3 regions of the Methylocystis sp. Se48 genome follow, and region 2 is predicted to be linked to each of the others. Evidence: predicted binding sites of a transcription regulator. Region 2 holds the regulator's gene; each other region holds the start of a gene.
What was found. Region 2 encodes HrcA, which represses chaperone genes, less so after heat shock. Its sites were predicted from a motif close to GTTAGCACTCNCNNNNNGNGAGTGCTAAC; they were not measured.

Region 1 (5,361 bases), 1.2 Mb from region 2:
TGGGCAGCTCCGTGATCATGGCTTCGGTCGTCACGAGCAGGCCCGCGACGGACGCGGCGTCCTGAAGCGCGGTGCGCACGACCTTGGCGGGGTCGATGACGCCCTTCTTGAAGAGGTCGCCGAATTCGCCCTTCTGGGCGTCGAAGCCATAGCCGTAGTCGGTCGCCTCCAACAGCTTGCCGACCACCACGGCGCCGTCGCCGCCGGCGTTGTCGACGATCTGGCGCGCCGGAGCCTGAATCGCCTTGCGCACGATCTCGACGCCGGTCTGCTGATCCGGGTTCTCGACCTTGATCCCGTCGAGCGCCTTCAGTGCGCGCAGCAGCGCGACGCCGCCGCCCGGCAGAATGCCTTCCTCGACCGCCGCGCGGGTGGCGTTGAGGGCGTCGTCGACGCGGTCCTTCTTCTCCTTGACTTCGACTTCCGTCGCGCCGCCGACGCGGATCACCGCGACGCCGCCCGCGAGCTTGGCGAGACGCTCCTGGAGCTTCTCGCGGTCGTAGTCGGAGGTCGTCTCCTCGATCTGAGACTTGATCTGCGCGATGCGCGCCTCAATGTCCTTCTTGTCGCCGGCGCCGTCGATGATCGTGGTGTTCTCCTTCTCGATGCGCACGCGCTTCGCCTTGCCAAGCATGGGGAGCGTCACGTTCTCGAGCTTGATGCCGAGGTCTTCCGCGATCATCTGGCCGCCCGTGAGGATGGCGATGTCTTCGAGCATGGCCTTGCGGCGGTCGCCGAAGCCCGGCGCCTTCACGGCCGCGATCTTCAGGCCGCCGCGCAGCTTGTTGACGACGAGCGTGGCCAGCGCCTCGCCTTCCACGTCTTCCGCGACGATGAGCAGCGGCTTGCCGGTCTGCACCACGGCTTCGAGAACCGGGAGCATGGCCTGAAGGTTGGAGAGCTTCTTCTCGTGGATCAGGATGTAGGGATCCTCGAGCTCCGCCACCATTTTCTCGGCGTTGGTGACGAAATAGGGGGAAAGATAGCCGCGGTCGAACTGCATGCCCTCGACGACGTCGAGCTCGGTCTCGAGGCTCTTGGCCTCCTCCACCGTAATGACGCCCTCGTTGCCGACCTTCTGCATGGCTTCCGCGATCATCTTGCCAATCGAGGCGTCGCCATTGGCCGAAATCGTGCCGACCTGCGCGGTCTCCTCGCTCGACGTGATCTTCCTGGCGTTCTTCCTGAGATCCGCGACGACGGCTTCCACAGCAAGGTCGACGCCGCGCTTCAGATCCATCGGGTTGAGCCCGGCGGCGACGGCCTTGGCGCCTTCCTTGGCGATGGCGGCGGCGAGCACCGTGGCGGTCGTCGTGCCGTCGCCGGAAACGTCGTTTTGTTTCGACGCGACTTCACGGACGAGCTGGGCGCCGAGATTCTCGAATTTGTCGGCCAGCTCGATCTCCTTGGCGACGGTGACGCCGTCCTTGGTGATTCGGGGCGCGCCGAAGCTCTTTTCAATGACGACGTTGCGGCCCTTGGGGCCCAGAGTCACTTTCACCGCATTGGCCAGAATGTCTACGCCGCGCAGCATGCGGTCGCGGGCGTCATGCGAAAACTTCACGTCTTTCGCAGCCATTTCTCACTCCTTCAGAGACATGAGAGGTTGAACGTTATCGCTTGATCAGGCGGCTTTCTTCTGCGCTTCAGCCGGCGCGTCGACCACGCCCAAAATGTCGCTTTCCTTCATGATGAGCAGATCTTCGCCGTCGATCTTCACCTCCGTCCCGGACCATTTGCCGAAGAACACGCGGTCGCCGACTTTCACGTCGAGGGGAACGAGCTTGCCGTTCTCGTCGCGGGCGCCGGGGCCGGCGGCGACGATCTCGCCCTCCTGCGGCTTCTCCTTTGCGGTGTCGGGAATGATGATGCCGCCCTTGGTGCGCTCGTCGGCTTCGATGCGGCGGACGAGGACGCGATCGTGCAATGGGCGAAACTTCATGAAGCTTCTCCTTTTTGCGGGTCACTGGTCAGCGAAATCGGGGCGCTTACCGCCCCGGCGAGCGAGGTGGTGAGCGCCCGCGCGGTCTTCAAGAGGGCGCCGCAAAAAAATCAGCACTCACCGGCATATGCTGCTAATAGATTGTTTTGCAATCGGTTTCATGGCGCGGGAGTTGCATTCGTTCCACAGTCGCCCTTAGATTTCTTCGCGACGTTCGGGACGGAAAGGAGAATGGCATGGCGTCCAGCGAATTCCGTTTGCAGATGCAGGGCTACGGGCTCACCACGGCGAACATCCTCTACCGCCTGCCCGATCATCCCGCGATCATCCAGTCCTATGTCTGGCAGAACTTCGATCTTCATCCGCATTTTCCGGAATTGAGAAAATTTCTCGATTTCTGGACCCGGAGCCTCGACGGACCGCTTCACGCCGTGACGATCGCGCACGCCCATCTCATCAAGCCGACGGAGATGCGCCTCGTGAACGGCGAGTTCCTGGTGCATTGAACGGCGCGAGCGGGGCTCCGCGGCGGGCGCCCGCTTTCAGAAAGCTTTACGGCTCCCGCCATCGCCCTGTCCCGCGACGGGATTTCAGGGACAGGATGGGGACAAACCGCGTTCGAATCAGGGCCGGCTGAAGCGCGGCCGTTCATTCTTAACGAAGACTTACTTCGCGTCGCTGCGATTCCACCAGCCGCCGCCGAGCGCCATGAAAAGGGCCGCCGTATCGGAAAGCCGCGTCGCCTCCGCCTGGACGCGCGACAGCGAGGCGAGCAGATAGGCGCGTTGCGCGTAAAGCACGGCGATCTGAGAAACCTGTCCGTATTTGAGCTGCATGCGGACGATGTCGAGGTTGCGTTTCGCGGCGTCCTCCGCCTTGCGCGCCGTCGATACCGCCTTGGCGTCGGATTGCAGCGAGCGCAGCGCGTCGGCGACATTCTGGAAGGCGTTGATGACCGTAGAGCGATATTGCGCGTCCGCCTGTTCCAGCGCGGCTTCCGCCGCCTTCTGCTTGTTCAGGAGCGACATGCCGTCGAAGATCGGCTGCGAGAGATTGGCCGCCGCCGAATAGAGGCCCGTGCCTGGCGTGAAGAGCTGCGCCATGTGAAAGGCGCTGGCGCCGACGTTGGCCGAGAGCGTGACGTTCGGCAGCCGGTTGGCGATGGCGACGCCGACCGCCGCCGACGCCTGGTGCAGATTGGCCGCCGCCGCCCGGATGTCGGGCCGCTGCGCGACGAGTTGCGAGGGGACGCTGACCGGCGCCGTCGCGGGCAACTTGAAGTTCGCGAGCTCGAATCTTTCGCCCGGCCCTTCAAACGAAAGCCGGCCGGCGAGGGCGGTCAGCAGGTCGCGTTGCACGGCGAGCTGCTTTTCGAGCGGCGGCAGCGTCTGTTCCGCCTGCGCGAGCGCGGCCTCCTGGGCGATGACGTCCGCCTTTGCGATCGAGCCGAAGGCATATTGCCTGTTCAGGATATCGAGCGACTCGCGCAGGATCGAGATGATGTTCTTCGTCGCCTCGATCTGCCCGCGGATAGAGGCTTCCTGTATCGCCGCGACGACGACGTTCGTCGTCAGGGCGAGATGCGCGGCCTCGAGTTGCCAATTTTGCTGTTCGGTCTGCGCCTCGAGCGACTCGACCGCGCGCGCATTGCCGCCCCAGACGTCCGGCGTGAAGCTGACCGTGAGCTGCTTCAGGAACAGGCCGTAAGGGGCGTTGGGAGAGTTTTGAGGCGGATTTGGCACCGGAATCCCGGTGATGAAGTTGCCGGGCGTCGGAAAGGCCTGTCGGAAAATTGTCGGGTTGACCGAGTTGTACGAACGATTGTTGGATTCCAGATTCTGGCTGTCGTTGGAGGTCAGCAGCACCTGCGGATAGAAGCCGCCCTTCTGCGCCTCGGCCGTGAAATAGGCGATCCGAACCGCCGCTTCAGCCGCCTGTAGCGAGGGGTTGTTCTGCAACGACTCCCGCACGAGCGCGTCGAGCGGTTTGGATTTGAAAACCGTCCACCACTCGGCGGGAATGTCCTTGCCCTGCGCGAAACGCTGGCCCTCGCCCGGAGACGCCGTGGGCTCGGGCGTAAAACGGCTGGCCTCCGGCGCCGGCGGCGGCGCATAGTCGGGGCCGACCGCGCAGGAGGCCAGCGCGGCCGCCGCCAGCAGGCATGCCGCGGAAAGCGCGTGCGGGCGGCTCGACAGGATGGCGTTTCTGGAGACGTTTCCCGTCATCTCACGCGGCCTCCCGGGCGGCGGCGGCGGACACCCGCTTCTCCACAAAGCGCTCGATGACGAAATACAGCGTCGGCAGAATGAAGAGCGTCAGAAGCGTCGCGACGATGAGGCCGCCGACGATGACGGTCCCCAGTCCGCGCTGGACGTCGCTGCCCACGCCTGTCGCGAGCGCCGCGGGCAACATGCCGACCGCCGGCACGGTCGACGTCAGCAGGACCGATCTGAACCGCTCGGCCGCTCCGTCGAGAACGCCGTCGCGAAGCGCCGAAACCTCGTCGCCCGCCACCTCCTCGGTCTGAATGGCGGAGCCGAGCTGGCGCGCGCGCGCCGAGGCGACATGCACCGCCGTCAGTCTGTTGAGATGCGACAACATGATGATGCCGTTTTGCACGGCGACGCCGAACAGGGCCAGGAAGCCAACGCCGGTCGCGACGTTGAGCGTCTCGCCCGTGGCATGCAGGGCGAGAAGCCCACCGAGCGCAGCCAGCGGAACGATCGCGAGAATCAGCGCCGCGTTCCTCAGCTTGCCAAAGCCCACATAGAGAATAAGCAGCATGAGCACGAGAACGACGCCGACGATCGTCGCAAGGCGCGCGCCGGCGCGCTGCGCATTCTCGAACTTGCCGCTCCAGACGACGCTGACGGCGCGGGGATCGTAATGAACCGTCTTTGCAATCTTCGCCTGCGCTTCCGCGAGATAGGAGGAGAGGTCGCGATCCGCGTAATCGACCCGGACGGTCAGCACGCGCCGGGTTTTTTCATGCGAGATCGCGCTCTCGCCGTTCTGTAGTGAAATCTGCGAGATCTGCGAAAGCGGAATTTGCGCGTTCGACGACGTCTTCACGAACAGGCCGCTCAGCGCCTCGGGGCTGTTGCGCGACTGCGGCGGATAGCGAACCGTCATGTCATAGGTGCGGTCGTTGACGTAGATCTGGCCGATCGAGGCGCCGCCGACGCCGATCTGGATGAGGCTGGAGACGTCGGAAACGTTGATTCCATAGCGCGCGGCGGCGGCGCGGTCGACGTGGAAGGCGATCTGCGGAATCGGCGGCTCCTGAACGATCGAGGACTGCGTCGTTCCCTGCACGTCGCGCAGAACGTCGACGATGGCGCTGGCGATGCGCCGCGTCTCCTTCAGGTCTTCCCCGAAGACCTTGACGACAAGGGCGCTGTGCGCGCCGCTCACGAGTT
Region 2 (5,361 bases):
TGTGAGCATGGCGGTCAAGCACCTGCGCGACGCCATCAAGGTCGCCAAGCGGACGCATCACGTCCATCGGCTCGAGGCGGGCATACGGCACGCGGAACGCGCGCTCATCCATCTCAAGGTCGCGGCCAATCACTAAGGTCGCGGCCAATCACTGAAGCCGTCGCGCCGTCCAATCGTTTTTAATCAACGGAGCTATAGGGAGTCAGGATATGATGTCACGTAGAGCCCTCGCCGCCGCTTTCGCTCTGGCTTTCGCTTTCGCCGCGGTCCCGCGGGCGTCCTTCGCCGCGAGCGAACACGTCCAGCAGGCGATCGAGGAGACGGAGGAGGCGATTCGGGAGGGCAAGCAATACAACGCCTCTTCCTTCGCCGAACATGCGCACAACGCCCTCGACCATGCGCAGGCGGAAGCCGGAGACGCGAAGCCGACCGGCGACCTCAAGGAGGCGATCAAACATTTGCGCCAGGGCATCAAGACCGCCAAGCGCACGCACCTCCACAGCCGCATCGATCGCGGCGTCCGCCATGCCGAGCAGGCGCTAAGCCATCTCAAGGCCATTCCCTGATCCATCGGGGCCGGGCGGGGTTGCAGAGCCCCGCCTGCGCCGCATGCGCCCTTCCGGCGCGGCGGCGGATGCGATAAGGCGGGGCATGACCGCGCCCCCCGGAGAGTCGAAGCAAACGCAGGTCGTCGACGTCCTCGCGCCGGTCGCCGTCGATACGACATATTCCTATCTCGCGCCGTCCGCGCTCGGACTTGCGCCCGGCGACAGCGTCAAGATTCCGCTGGGAACGCGGGAGGCCTATGGCGTCGTCTGGTCGGTCGACGAAAGCCCCGCGCCGCGCGGCAATCTCAAGGCCGTTATCTCGCGGCTGGACCGGCCGCCGCTGTCGCAAAAATTGCGCGACTTCCTGGACTGGCTCGCTCGCTACACGCTGACGCCGCGCGGCATGGCGCTGCGCCTCGCGACTCGGGCGGCGGAAGAAGCGGCGGCGGAGTCGCCGCGCACGGTTTACCGCGCCACGGGCGCCAGGCCCGAACGGCTCACCCCGACGCGGGCGCGCGTTCTGGAGGCGGCCGAAGGCGGCATGGCCTTCTCGAAAAAAGCGCTCGCCGAAGCGGCCGCCTGTTCCCCGGGCGTCATAGACGCGCTCGTCGACGACGGCGCGCTCGAAGCCCTCGCCGCGCCGCCCGAACCCGTCGCGCGCGCCCTTGATCCCGACTTCGCGGCGCCCGCCCTCGAACCCGCGCAGCGCGAGGCCGCGGAGGCGCTGACGAAAGCCGTGCAGACGCATGTCTACAAGCCCTTTCTGCTCGAGGGCGTCACGGGTTCGGGAAAAACGGAAGTCTATTTCGAAGCCGTCGCCGCCGCACTGAAGGAAGGCGGACAGGCGCTCGTCATGATGCCGGAGATCGCGCTTACCGCGCAGTTTCTCGAACGCTTCGCCGCGCGTTTCGGCGAAAGGCCGGCGGAATGGCATTCGGGCGTTTCGCCCCGCAAGCGGGCGCGCATCTGGTGCGCCGCCGCGACCGGCGAACTCGACGTCGTCGCCGGGGCGCGTTCGGCGCTTTTCCTCCCATTTCGCGACCTGCGCCTCATCGTCGTCGACGAAGAACACGAAGGCGCCTACAAGCAGGACGACGGCGCCCTCTATCACGCGCGCGACATGGCCGTCGTCCGCGCGCGCTTCGAGAACGCGACGATCGTCCTCGCCTCCGCGACGCCGTCGATCGAAACGCGCGTCAACGCCGAGCGTGGTCGCTACAGCCATTTGCGGCTCCACGCGCGCGCGGGAGCGCGGCCAATGCCTGTGCTCGATGCGATCGACATGCGCGTAGAAGGGCCGCAGCGCGGACGCTGGATCGCGCCGCGCCTCGCGCTCGCCATCGGCGAAACCATCGCGCGCGGCGAACAGGCGCTGTTGTTTCTCAACCGTCGCGGCTATGCGCCGCTAACCCTGTGCCGCGTCTGCGGCCATCGCTTCCGATGCGAGAATTGCGACGCGTGGCTGGTGGAGCACCGCTTTCGACGCGCCCTCGTGTGCCATCATTGCGGCCACACCGAGCGGCGCCCCGACACATGTCCGGAATGCGGCGCCGAGGACGCGCTCGCGGCCTGCGGGCCGGGCGTGGAGCGTCTGGCGGAAGAAGCCGCGTCGCTGTTTCCCGACGCGCGCATTCTCGTGCTCTCGTCGGATTTTCCGGGCGGGGCCGAGCGCCTGCGGCGCGAACTCGAGGAGATCGCCAGAGGCGCCTTCGACATCGTCATCGGCACGCAGCTCGTCGCCAAGGGACACAATTTTCCGCATCTCACGCTGGTCGGCGTGATCGACGCCGACCTCGGGCTCGGAAGCGGCGACCCCCGCGCCGCGGAGCGAACTTTTCAACTGCTCAATCAGGTGACGGGACGCGCGGGACGCGCCGACAAGCCGGGACGCGCGCTGATCCAGACCTTCCAGCCGGAACATCCCGTGATCGCCGCCCTGCTCTCGGGCGACGCGGAACGATTCTACGCGCAGGAAATCGCCGTGCGCGAGCGCGCCGGCCTTCCGCCTTTCGGCCGCCTCGCGGCCTTGATTGTCTCCGGCAAGGACGCGGCGGCCGCCGAAACCCACGCCCGCGCCCTGGCGCGCGTCGCGCATGAATTGCCGCCCTCGCCGCGCTATCGCGTCGCCGCGCTCGGCGGATTGCCGGAGCCCGACGAGATCCTGACGCTCGGTCCCGCCGAAGCGCCCATCGCGCTCATTCGCGGGCGTTATCGTTACCGCCTGCTCGTGAAGGCGCCGCGCGGCGCCGACGTGCAGAGCTTCCTGCGCGATCTCATGGCGACCGCGCCGAAAGCGCGCGGCGGCGTGCGCGTGCAGATCGACGTTGATCCGCAAAATTTCATGTGACCTGCGCGACGGCGCCTCCTTTTGTACACAACGCGGCGAACCTTCGCGCCCTTTCGGCTCTTCCGAAAAACGCTCGAATTGCAACGCGGCTTTTCACCGCATTCACATCTGTCGCGTGCGACACAGCTAATGTGCGTGAGACGAAGCATCGTTTACACTTTTCTTTCATTTCGCGCATGAAAAAAGGGAGCGAAAATGAAAAGACTTTGGTTCTCTTGCGCGCGCGCAAGTCTTGCTGCGGTTGTCTCGGGAACGGCCCTCGTCGCGGCGATAGCGCCGGCAAAAGCGCAACATCCTTCAGAAATGTCGTGTGACGAGCTTTGGTACGAGCGCAACAAGATCTATGCGCGCAACGGCTATTGCTTCAAGACGCCCCGCGCCCGCGCTGAGTTCGGGCCCGGCTGCTTCCCGCCCTACGGCGAGTTGCGCGGGTGGGAGCGCCGCCGCGTGAATGAAATCCAGATGTGGGAAAGCCGCAACGGTTGCAACTGAGCCGCCGGGACACATCTGCTTTTTCAACGCCGAAACGGAAAGGATCGACATGAACGCTTCCGCAAAAACAATGATCGCCTCGCTGGTCGCGGCCGCGGCGCTCGCCGGCAATCCGCTGACCGCCTCGGCCATGCCGGCCGCCCCGAAAGACGCCGTCGCGCAATCGAATGACGCGGCCGGACTGGAGCAGGCCCACGCCGTGTGGGTCTGCCGTCACGGCAGATGCTGGTGGAGCCATTCCGGGCATCGTCACGGCGGCTACGGGTGGGGCGGCGGTTACGGTTGGGGCCATCACGGCGGCTGGGGACATGGCGGCTGGGGTCATGGCGGCTGGGGTCATGGCGGCTGGGGTCATGGCGGACACCATGGCTGGGGCTGGCACGGCGGCGGGCATCACGGCGGCCATTGGGGCGGCCACTGGTAATCACGTCGAGGTTCCGTTAATTGGCGGATCGAGGCTGCGGCCTCGACCCGTCTTTTTTTTGCCGGGTTTGCAGCCTGACCCGTCCGTCTCACGCGCCGCCGACGACGCGCGCGACGACTTTCGCCGTGTAGTCCACCATGGGCACGATGCGCGCATAATTGATGCGCGTGGGGCCGATCACGCCGAGCGCGCCGATGATGCGCCGCTCGCTGTCGCGCAGCGGCGCGGCGATCATCGACGAGCCGGAGAGCGAGAACAGCCTGTTCTCCGAGCCGATGAAGATGCGCACGCCTTCGCCCTGTTCGGCGCGCTCAAGCAGATCGATCACTTCCGTCTTGGTTTCGAGATCGGCGAAGAGAAGACGCACGCGTTCGAGATCGGCGGCGGCGGTGAGGTCCTCGAGAAGATGCGCCTGTCCGCGCACGATGAGCTGACGATTTTCGCTCGGCGCGCCCGCCCAGCTCGCGAGCCCCGCTTGGACGAGCCGCGCCGTCAATTCGTCGAGCTCCATCTGCGCGGCGCGGCGCGACGCCTCTATGCCCTCCCGCGCCTCCGCCAGCGTGCGCCCCGTGATGCGGGCGTTGAGATAGTTCGCCGCCTCCACCAGCGCGGAGGCCGGCAAATCGCGCGAGACGGGAATGACGCGATTCTCGACCGTCCCGTCGTCGGCGACGAGAATGGCGAGCGCCCGCTCGGGCTCGAGCCGGACGAAATCGATCTGCTTGAGCCGCACGTTTTCCTTGGTCGCCACCACCACGCCCGCGACGCGCGTCAGGCCCGACAGCAGGCTCGTCGCCTCGGCCAGCACGCCTTCGAGGTCGTGCTCTTTCGACGCGGCCTCGACCTCGGCGGCGATGCGGGCGCGCTCAGCCTCCTCGAGGTCGCCGATCTGCAGCATCGAATCGACGAAGAACCGCAGGCCCAGCTCCGTGGGCAGGCGCCCGGCGCTCGTATGCGGCGCATAGATGAGGCCAAGCTCCTCCAGATCCTGCATGACGTTGCGAACAGACGCCGGCGAGAGCGTCATCGGCAGGAGCCGCGACAGTTGCCGCGACCCGACCGGTTCGCCGGAGGCCAGATAGCTGTCGACGAGTTGTCGGAAAATTTCCCGGGACCGGTCGGTCAGCTGCGAAAGGCTCGAAGCAGGCGGGATGATCGGCGAGGGTCGGATCATGCGCGCGAGAATAGCGCATCCGCGCGGCGCGTCGAGACCATGCGGCGGAAATGAAAAAGCCCGGCCGCCAGGGCCGGGCTCGCGAGATTCTGTGAACCGCTGGCGGACTGCCTCAAATCCCCAGTTCCGGCCAGCCGATCAGCGCGCCGAAATTCTTGATCTGGTAGTTGATGCCAACGCGCGCGATATGGGTGTCTAAGCCACGGCCCTCGAACACGCGATAGACGCCGGGGAATCCGATGCCGGAGCCGCGCGGGCCGTTCAGGCGCGAGTAAAGGTATTCGGCCTTGATGGAGAGATTGTTCCACAGGGCGTATTCCACGCCCGCGCCGACAGTCCAGCCGGCCTGCCAGGTGGAGGCGGACGTCGGGAAGAC
Region 3 (5,361 bases), 1.2 Mb from region 2:
CCGCTCTGGGCCTGCCCCGCAGGCATGCGGGCGCCGGGCTGCGCCACGGGATCGTTGTCGCTCCCCTCGCCGCCGACATAGCGCAAGGGGTTCCACCAGCTCGTTTTCTTGGCGTCCGTGTCGCGCACCTTGCTCAGATCCTGCGTCGGGCGGCGATAGCCCGAGGGCGGCTCGGTGAGCAGGCGCCGGCTCGGCTCGTCCAGCACCGGTCCGCTGGTGCGGGCGCCAGCGTTGAGCGCGCGCTGGAGGAAACCGGGTTCGTCGTCCGTGCCAGGCGCGTAATCGGGCTTGGGGCCGCGAATGCGCTCGAGGAGGCCCGGATTTTTCTCCGGCGGGGGCGCGTTTGGCACCCTGGCGTAGCGGTCCGAATTGCGGCGGCGCTCGCCGGGCTCGCCCGACGGCCAGCCGCCTGGCCGGTCCGCCGTCTCCTTGGGCGGCGGCAGGTCGCCGATCCGCGGCGGCAGCACGAGCTTTGGCCGTTCGCTGTAATCGATCGACTTGGCGGTGGGATCCGAGGACACCCCGACCAGCTCCATCACGGAGCTGACGGTCGATTTGTCGTCATAAGCCAGCGCCGGCGCGGCATAAGCCGCCGCGAGGCCAGCGAGCGCGCCCAGAGCGTGGCGCCGCGACCGTGCGAGCTTCATGCGTGCAACTCCTCTGCCCCGCAGGGCGATCTGAACGGCCTTCGGGGACGCCGCGCGCCCCGAACGACAGACCATGTGCGCGACTTGTTGGCGATTTAGTGGCGAAGGCGGAGTCACGCGCCCTCTTCGGGCGCGGAAGCGGGCGCGAACAGGCTCTCGTAGAGCAGCAGCGCGACTCCCGCCGTGATGGCGACGTCGGCGACGTTGAAGACGTAATTGGCGAGCGGCCCCACCGGCAGCGTCGTGTGAAGATAAAAGAAATCCGCCACCGCGCCGCGCGTCAGGCGGTCGGCGGCGTTGCCGAGCGCCCCGCCGATGACGAGCCCGAGCGCGAGCGCCGTCAGCCGGTCGCGGGCGCGGGTCATCCAGAAGGTCAGCCCGGCGACAATGACGCCCTGCGCCGCGAGCAGCCCCGCGCGAGCAAACCCCTCGTGCGCCGGAAACAGCGAATAGGAGACGCCGTAGTTCCAGGAGAGAACGACGTCGAGGAAGGGGGCGAGCGCAATCGGCTGCCGGGCCTCGATCCCGAAGACGTCAAGCATCCAGTATTTGTGCGCCTGGTCGAGCAGCGCGGCGGCGAGCGCGGCGAACAGCCCGAGGGCGCGCGGAGACTTCCAGCCGGACAAGGCGCCACTCCCTGACGAGGAGACCTTGCGACGCCTAGTAAGGCCTCGCGCCGCCGGCGGCAATCGGGGGCGTTTCGCTTCCACATCCAATCGCCTTGACTTCGGGCGCGCGCCGCCATATGTCCGGCGCGTTGTTGGCACTCGTCGCTAGAGAGTGCCAGCACATTTCGCTTATGGCTTGCGGCGGGCGCAGCAATGCGCCCCAAGCGCAGAAAAGGAAGACATTGCAATGGCGTTCCGTCCCCTGCACGACCGCGTCGTGGTCAAGCGCATCGAAGGCGAGGAAAAGACCAAGGGCGGCATCATCATCCCCGACACCGCCAAGGAAAAGCCCCAGGAGGGCAAGGTCGTGGCTGTGGGCCCCGGCGCCCGCGACGAGAACGGCAAGCTCAATCCGCTGGACGTCAAGGCCGGCGACCGCGTGCTCTTCGGCAAATGGTCCGGCACCGAAGTCAAGATCGACGGCGAAGATCTGCTCATCATGAAGGAAAGCGACATTTTGGGCATCGTCGACTAACTCGACACCGCCCCAACGCTTACAATTTTCTCAGGAGTTTCAAATGGCTGCCAAAGACGTACGCTTCTCCACCGACGCCCGCGATCGCATTCTGCGCGGCGTGGACATTCTGGCCAATGCGGTGAAAGTGACTCTGGGCCCCAAGGGCCGCAACGTCGTCATTGAAAAGAGCTTCGGCGCGCCCCGAATCACCAAGGACGGCGTCACCGTCGCCAAGGAGATCGAGCTGGCCGACAAATTCGAGAATCTCGGCGCCCAGCTCGTCCGTGAAGTCGCCTCCAAGCAGAACGACACGGCCGGCGACGGCACCACCACCGCGACCGTCCTCGCCGCCGCCATCGCCAAGGAAGGCGCCAAGGCCGTCGCCGCCGGGCTCAACCCGATGGATCTGAAGCGCGGCATCGACCTCGCCGTCGAGGCCATCGTCGCCGACCTCAAGACCCACTCGAAGAAGGTCACCTCCAACGACGAGATCGCCCAGGTCGGCACCATCTCGGCGAACGGCGACCGCTTCATCGGAGAAGAGATCGCCAAGGCGATGCAGAAGGTCGGCAACGAGGGCGTCATCACGGTCGAGGAGGCCAAGAGCCTCGAGACCGAGACGGACATCGTCGAGGGCATGCAGTTCGATCGCGGCTATCTCTCGCCCTACTTCATCACCAACGCCGAGAAGATGATCGCCGAGCTCGACGACGCTTACATTCTCATCCACGAGAAGAAGCTGTCGACGCTGCAGCCGCTGCTGCCGATTCTCGAGGCGGTCGTCCAGACCGGCAAGCCGCTCGTCATCGTCGCCGAAGACATCGAGGGCGAGGCGCTGGCCACGCTCGTCGTCAACAAGCTGCGCGGCGGCCTGAAGATCGCGGCCGTGAAGGCGCCGGGCTTCGGCGACCGCCGCAAGGCCATGCTCGAAGACATCGCCATCCTCACGGGCGGCCAGATGATCGCGGAAGACCTCGGCATCAAGCTCGAGAACGTGACGCTCCCCATGCTTGGCAAGGCGAAGCGCGTGCGCATCGAGAAGGAGAACACCACGATCATCGACGGCGCCGGCGACAAGAAGGACATTGAGGCGCGCATCGCGCAGATCAAGTCTCAGATCGAGGAGACGACCTCCGACTACGACCGCGAGAAGCTCCAGGAGCGTCTCGCCAAGCTCGCGGGCGGCGTCGCGGTGATCCGCGTCGGCGGCGCGACGGAAGTCGAAGTCAAGGAGAAGAAGGACCGCGTCGACGACGCCCTCAACGCCACCCGCGCGGCGGTCGAGGAAGGCATTTCGCCCGGCGGCGGCGTCGCGCTGCTGCGCGCCATCAAGGCGCTGGACGGCGTGAAAACCGAGAATGGCGACCAGAAGACCGGCGTCGAGATCGTGCGCAAGGCAATTCAGGCTCCGGCGCGCCAGATCGTCGACAACGCCGGCGGCGACGGCGCCGTGGTGGTCGGCAAGCTGCTGGAGGCGACCGACTACGCCTACGGCTTCGACGCCCAGAAGGGCGAGTACGGCGACCTCGTGAAGCTCGGCATCATCGACCCGACCAAGGTCGTGCGCACAGCGCTGCAGGACGCCGCCTCGATCGCGAGCCTCGTCATCACGACGGAAGCCACGATCGTCGAGGCCCCTAAGAAGGAAACCGCTCCGGCGATGCCGGCCGGCGGCATGGGCGGCATGGACTTCTAAGTCCGTCCAACGCGAAAATTGGCGAGCCCCGGGGAAACCCGGGGCTTGTCGCGTTGCATCATCCGCGTCGCCCAGAAGGATTCCCTTACGCCGCGCGTTGGGGAACATCGGCGGATTGGAAGGAAAAATTTACTTCGCCCTTGCGAAACGGCCGACCAAGGATCCCCGAACGCCGAGCGGCCGATTTCATGCGGGACCGGGGATGGGGGCCATTGTGCGCTCGCGACGAAAGCGCGCGGTCGCCAGGCGTTGCGATACGCGGCCCGCTCGGTTAGCATTCGCCCCGAGCGCGGCGGGTCTGTTCGCGCGTCAAACCGCAAGTTTTGGGAGAAGCTTCGATGGCGAGCAATCGCGGGTCGGCGTCCATGGACGCGGACTGGGCCGAACACGTTAAGACTTACAACGGTTTCCTCTGGCTGCTCAAATTTTCGGCGGCGGCCTCGGCGATAACGCTGCTGGCGCTTTTCTTCCTCTTCGCGCGGTAAAACGCGCCCAGCCCCTCACGCCAAGCCGTCAGGGGCTCCCGTGACGGCGACGGTTTTCGATTTGCAAACCGGAGTTCGTCATGCGCATCGCCGTATTGGCTGAAACGGACAAGAACGAGCCGCGAGTCGCGGCGACGCCTGAAACCGTCAAGAAATTCGTCGGTCTCGGCGCGGAGGTTGCGGTGCAGGCCGGGGCCGGCGCCGGGGCTGGCGTATCGGACGCCGACTACGCCGCCGCCGGCGCGCTCATCGGTCCCGACCCCGCCACGACCCTCGCCGGGGCGGACGTGCTGTTGCGCGTGCGCCGGCCTGCGGCGGCCGAACTCGCCGGCGCCAAGCAGAACCTCGCCGTCATCTCGATCATGGACCCCTTCGGCAATGAGTCGGCGCTCGCCGATCTCGCGAAAGCGGGCGTCATCGCCTTCGCCATGGAGTTCATGCCGCGCATCACCCGCGCGCAATCCATGGACGTCCTGTCCTCTCAGGCCAATCTTGCGGGCTATCGCGCAGTGATCGACGCGGCCGCCGAATACGGGCGCTCCTTCCCCATGATGATGACCGCCGCGGGCACGGTGCCGGCCGCCAAGGTCTTCGTCATGGGCGTCGGCGTCGCGGGCCTTCAGGCCATCGCCACGGCGCGCCGCCTCGGCGCCATCGTGACCGCGACCGACGTGCGTCCGGCCACGAAGGAGCAGGTCGAGTCGCTCGGCGCCAAATTCCTCGCGGTCGAAAACGAGGAGTTCCAGCAGGCGCAAACCGCCGGCGGCTACGCCAAGGAGATGTCGAAGGAATATCAGGCCGCGCAGGCGGAGCTGACTGCGAGCCACATCGCCAAGCAAGACGTGGTCATCGCCACGGCGCTCATCCCCGGCCGCCCGGCGCCGCGGCTGATCACCGCCGACATGGTGCGCTCCATGCGCGCCGGGTCCGTGATCGTCGACCTCGCGGCGGAGCGCGGCGGCAATTGCGAGCTGACGCGGCCGGGCGAAACGGCGATCGAAAACGGCGTGAAAATCGTCGGCGCGCTCAATCTTCCGGGCCGCATGGCCTCGACCGCCTCGAGCCTCTACGCCAAGAATCTGCTCGCCTTCGTCGAGACAATGATTTCGAAGGATACGAAGCAGCTGTCGATCAACTGGGACGACGAACTCGTGAAGGCGACCGCGCTCACGCGCGACGGCGTCGTCACGGACGAGCGCTTCAAACAGGCCTGAGCCGAAAAATCCCTCCAACACAGGGCGTCGAACAATGACCGATTCAACGCAGCAATTGCTCGAAAAGGCGCGGGCCGCGGCGGAGGCCGCCCGGCAGATGGCCGAACAGGCCCAGCAATATTCCGACCAGATCGCCCAGACCGCCGCGGCGATGACCTCGCACGGCCTCGCCGGCGGCGCGATCGACCCCGTCG

Region 1: the regulator HrcA is predicted to act here: its motif matches at 2,052-2,080, upstream of groES (co-chaperone GroES).
Region 3: the regulator HrcA is predicted to act here: its motif matches at 1,407-1,435, upstream of groES (co-chaperone GroES).

The regions. Positions count from the first base shown of each region.
Region 1 is NZ_CM149850.1:393,349-398,709, forward strand. Features, by position in the region: gene groL (chaperonin GroEL) at 1-1,579, opposite strand, end outside; gene groES (co-chaperone GroES) at 1,625-1,942, opposite strand; gene ACV959_RS01990 (usg protein) at 2,179-2,448, shown strand; gene ACV959_RS01995 (efflux transporter outer membrane subunit) at 2,608-4,167, opposite strand; gene ACV959_RS02000 (efflux RND transporter permease subunit) at 4,169-5,361, opposite strand, start outside.
Region 2 is NZ_CM149850.1:2,876,210-2,881,570, forward strand. Features, by position in the region: gene smbP (small metal-binding protein SmbP) at 1-136, shown strand, start outside; gene smbP (small metal-binding protein SmbP) at 210-566, shown strand; gene ACV959_RS14080 (primosomal protein N') at 652-2,895, shown strand; gene ACV959_RS14085 (YARHG domain-containing protein) at 3,091-3,387, shown strand; gene ACV959_RS14090 (hypothetical protein) at 3,437-3,811, shown strand; gene hrcA (heat-inducible transcriptional repressor HrcA) at 3,900-4,985, opposite strand; gene ACV959_RS14100 (outer membrane protein) at 5,098-5,361, opposite strand, start outside.
Region 3 is NZ_CM149850.1:349,390-354,750, forward strand. Features, by position in the region: gene ACV959_RS01740 (hypothetical protein) at 1-647, opposite strand, end outside; gene lspA (signal peptidase II) at 761-1,273, opposite strand; gene groES (co-chaperone GroES) at 1,503-1,790, shown strand; gene groL (chaperonin GroEL) at 1,834-3,468, shown strand; gene ACV959_RS01760 (aa3-type cytochrome c oxidase subunit IV) at 3,807-3,953, shown strand; gene ACV959_RS01765 (Re/Si-specific NAD(P)(+) transhydrogenase subunit alpha) at 4,034-5,167, shown strand; gene ACV959_RS01770 (NAD(P) transhydrogenase subunit alpha part 2) at 5,202-5,361, shown strand, end outside.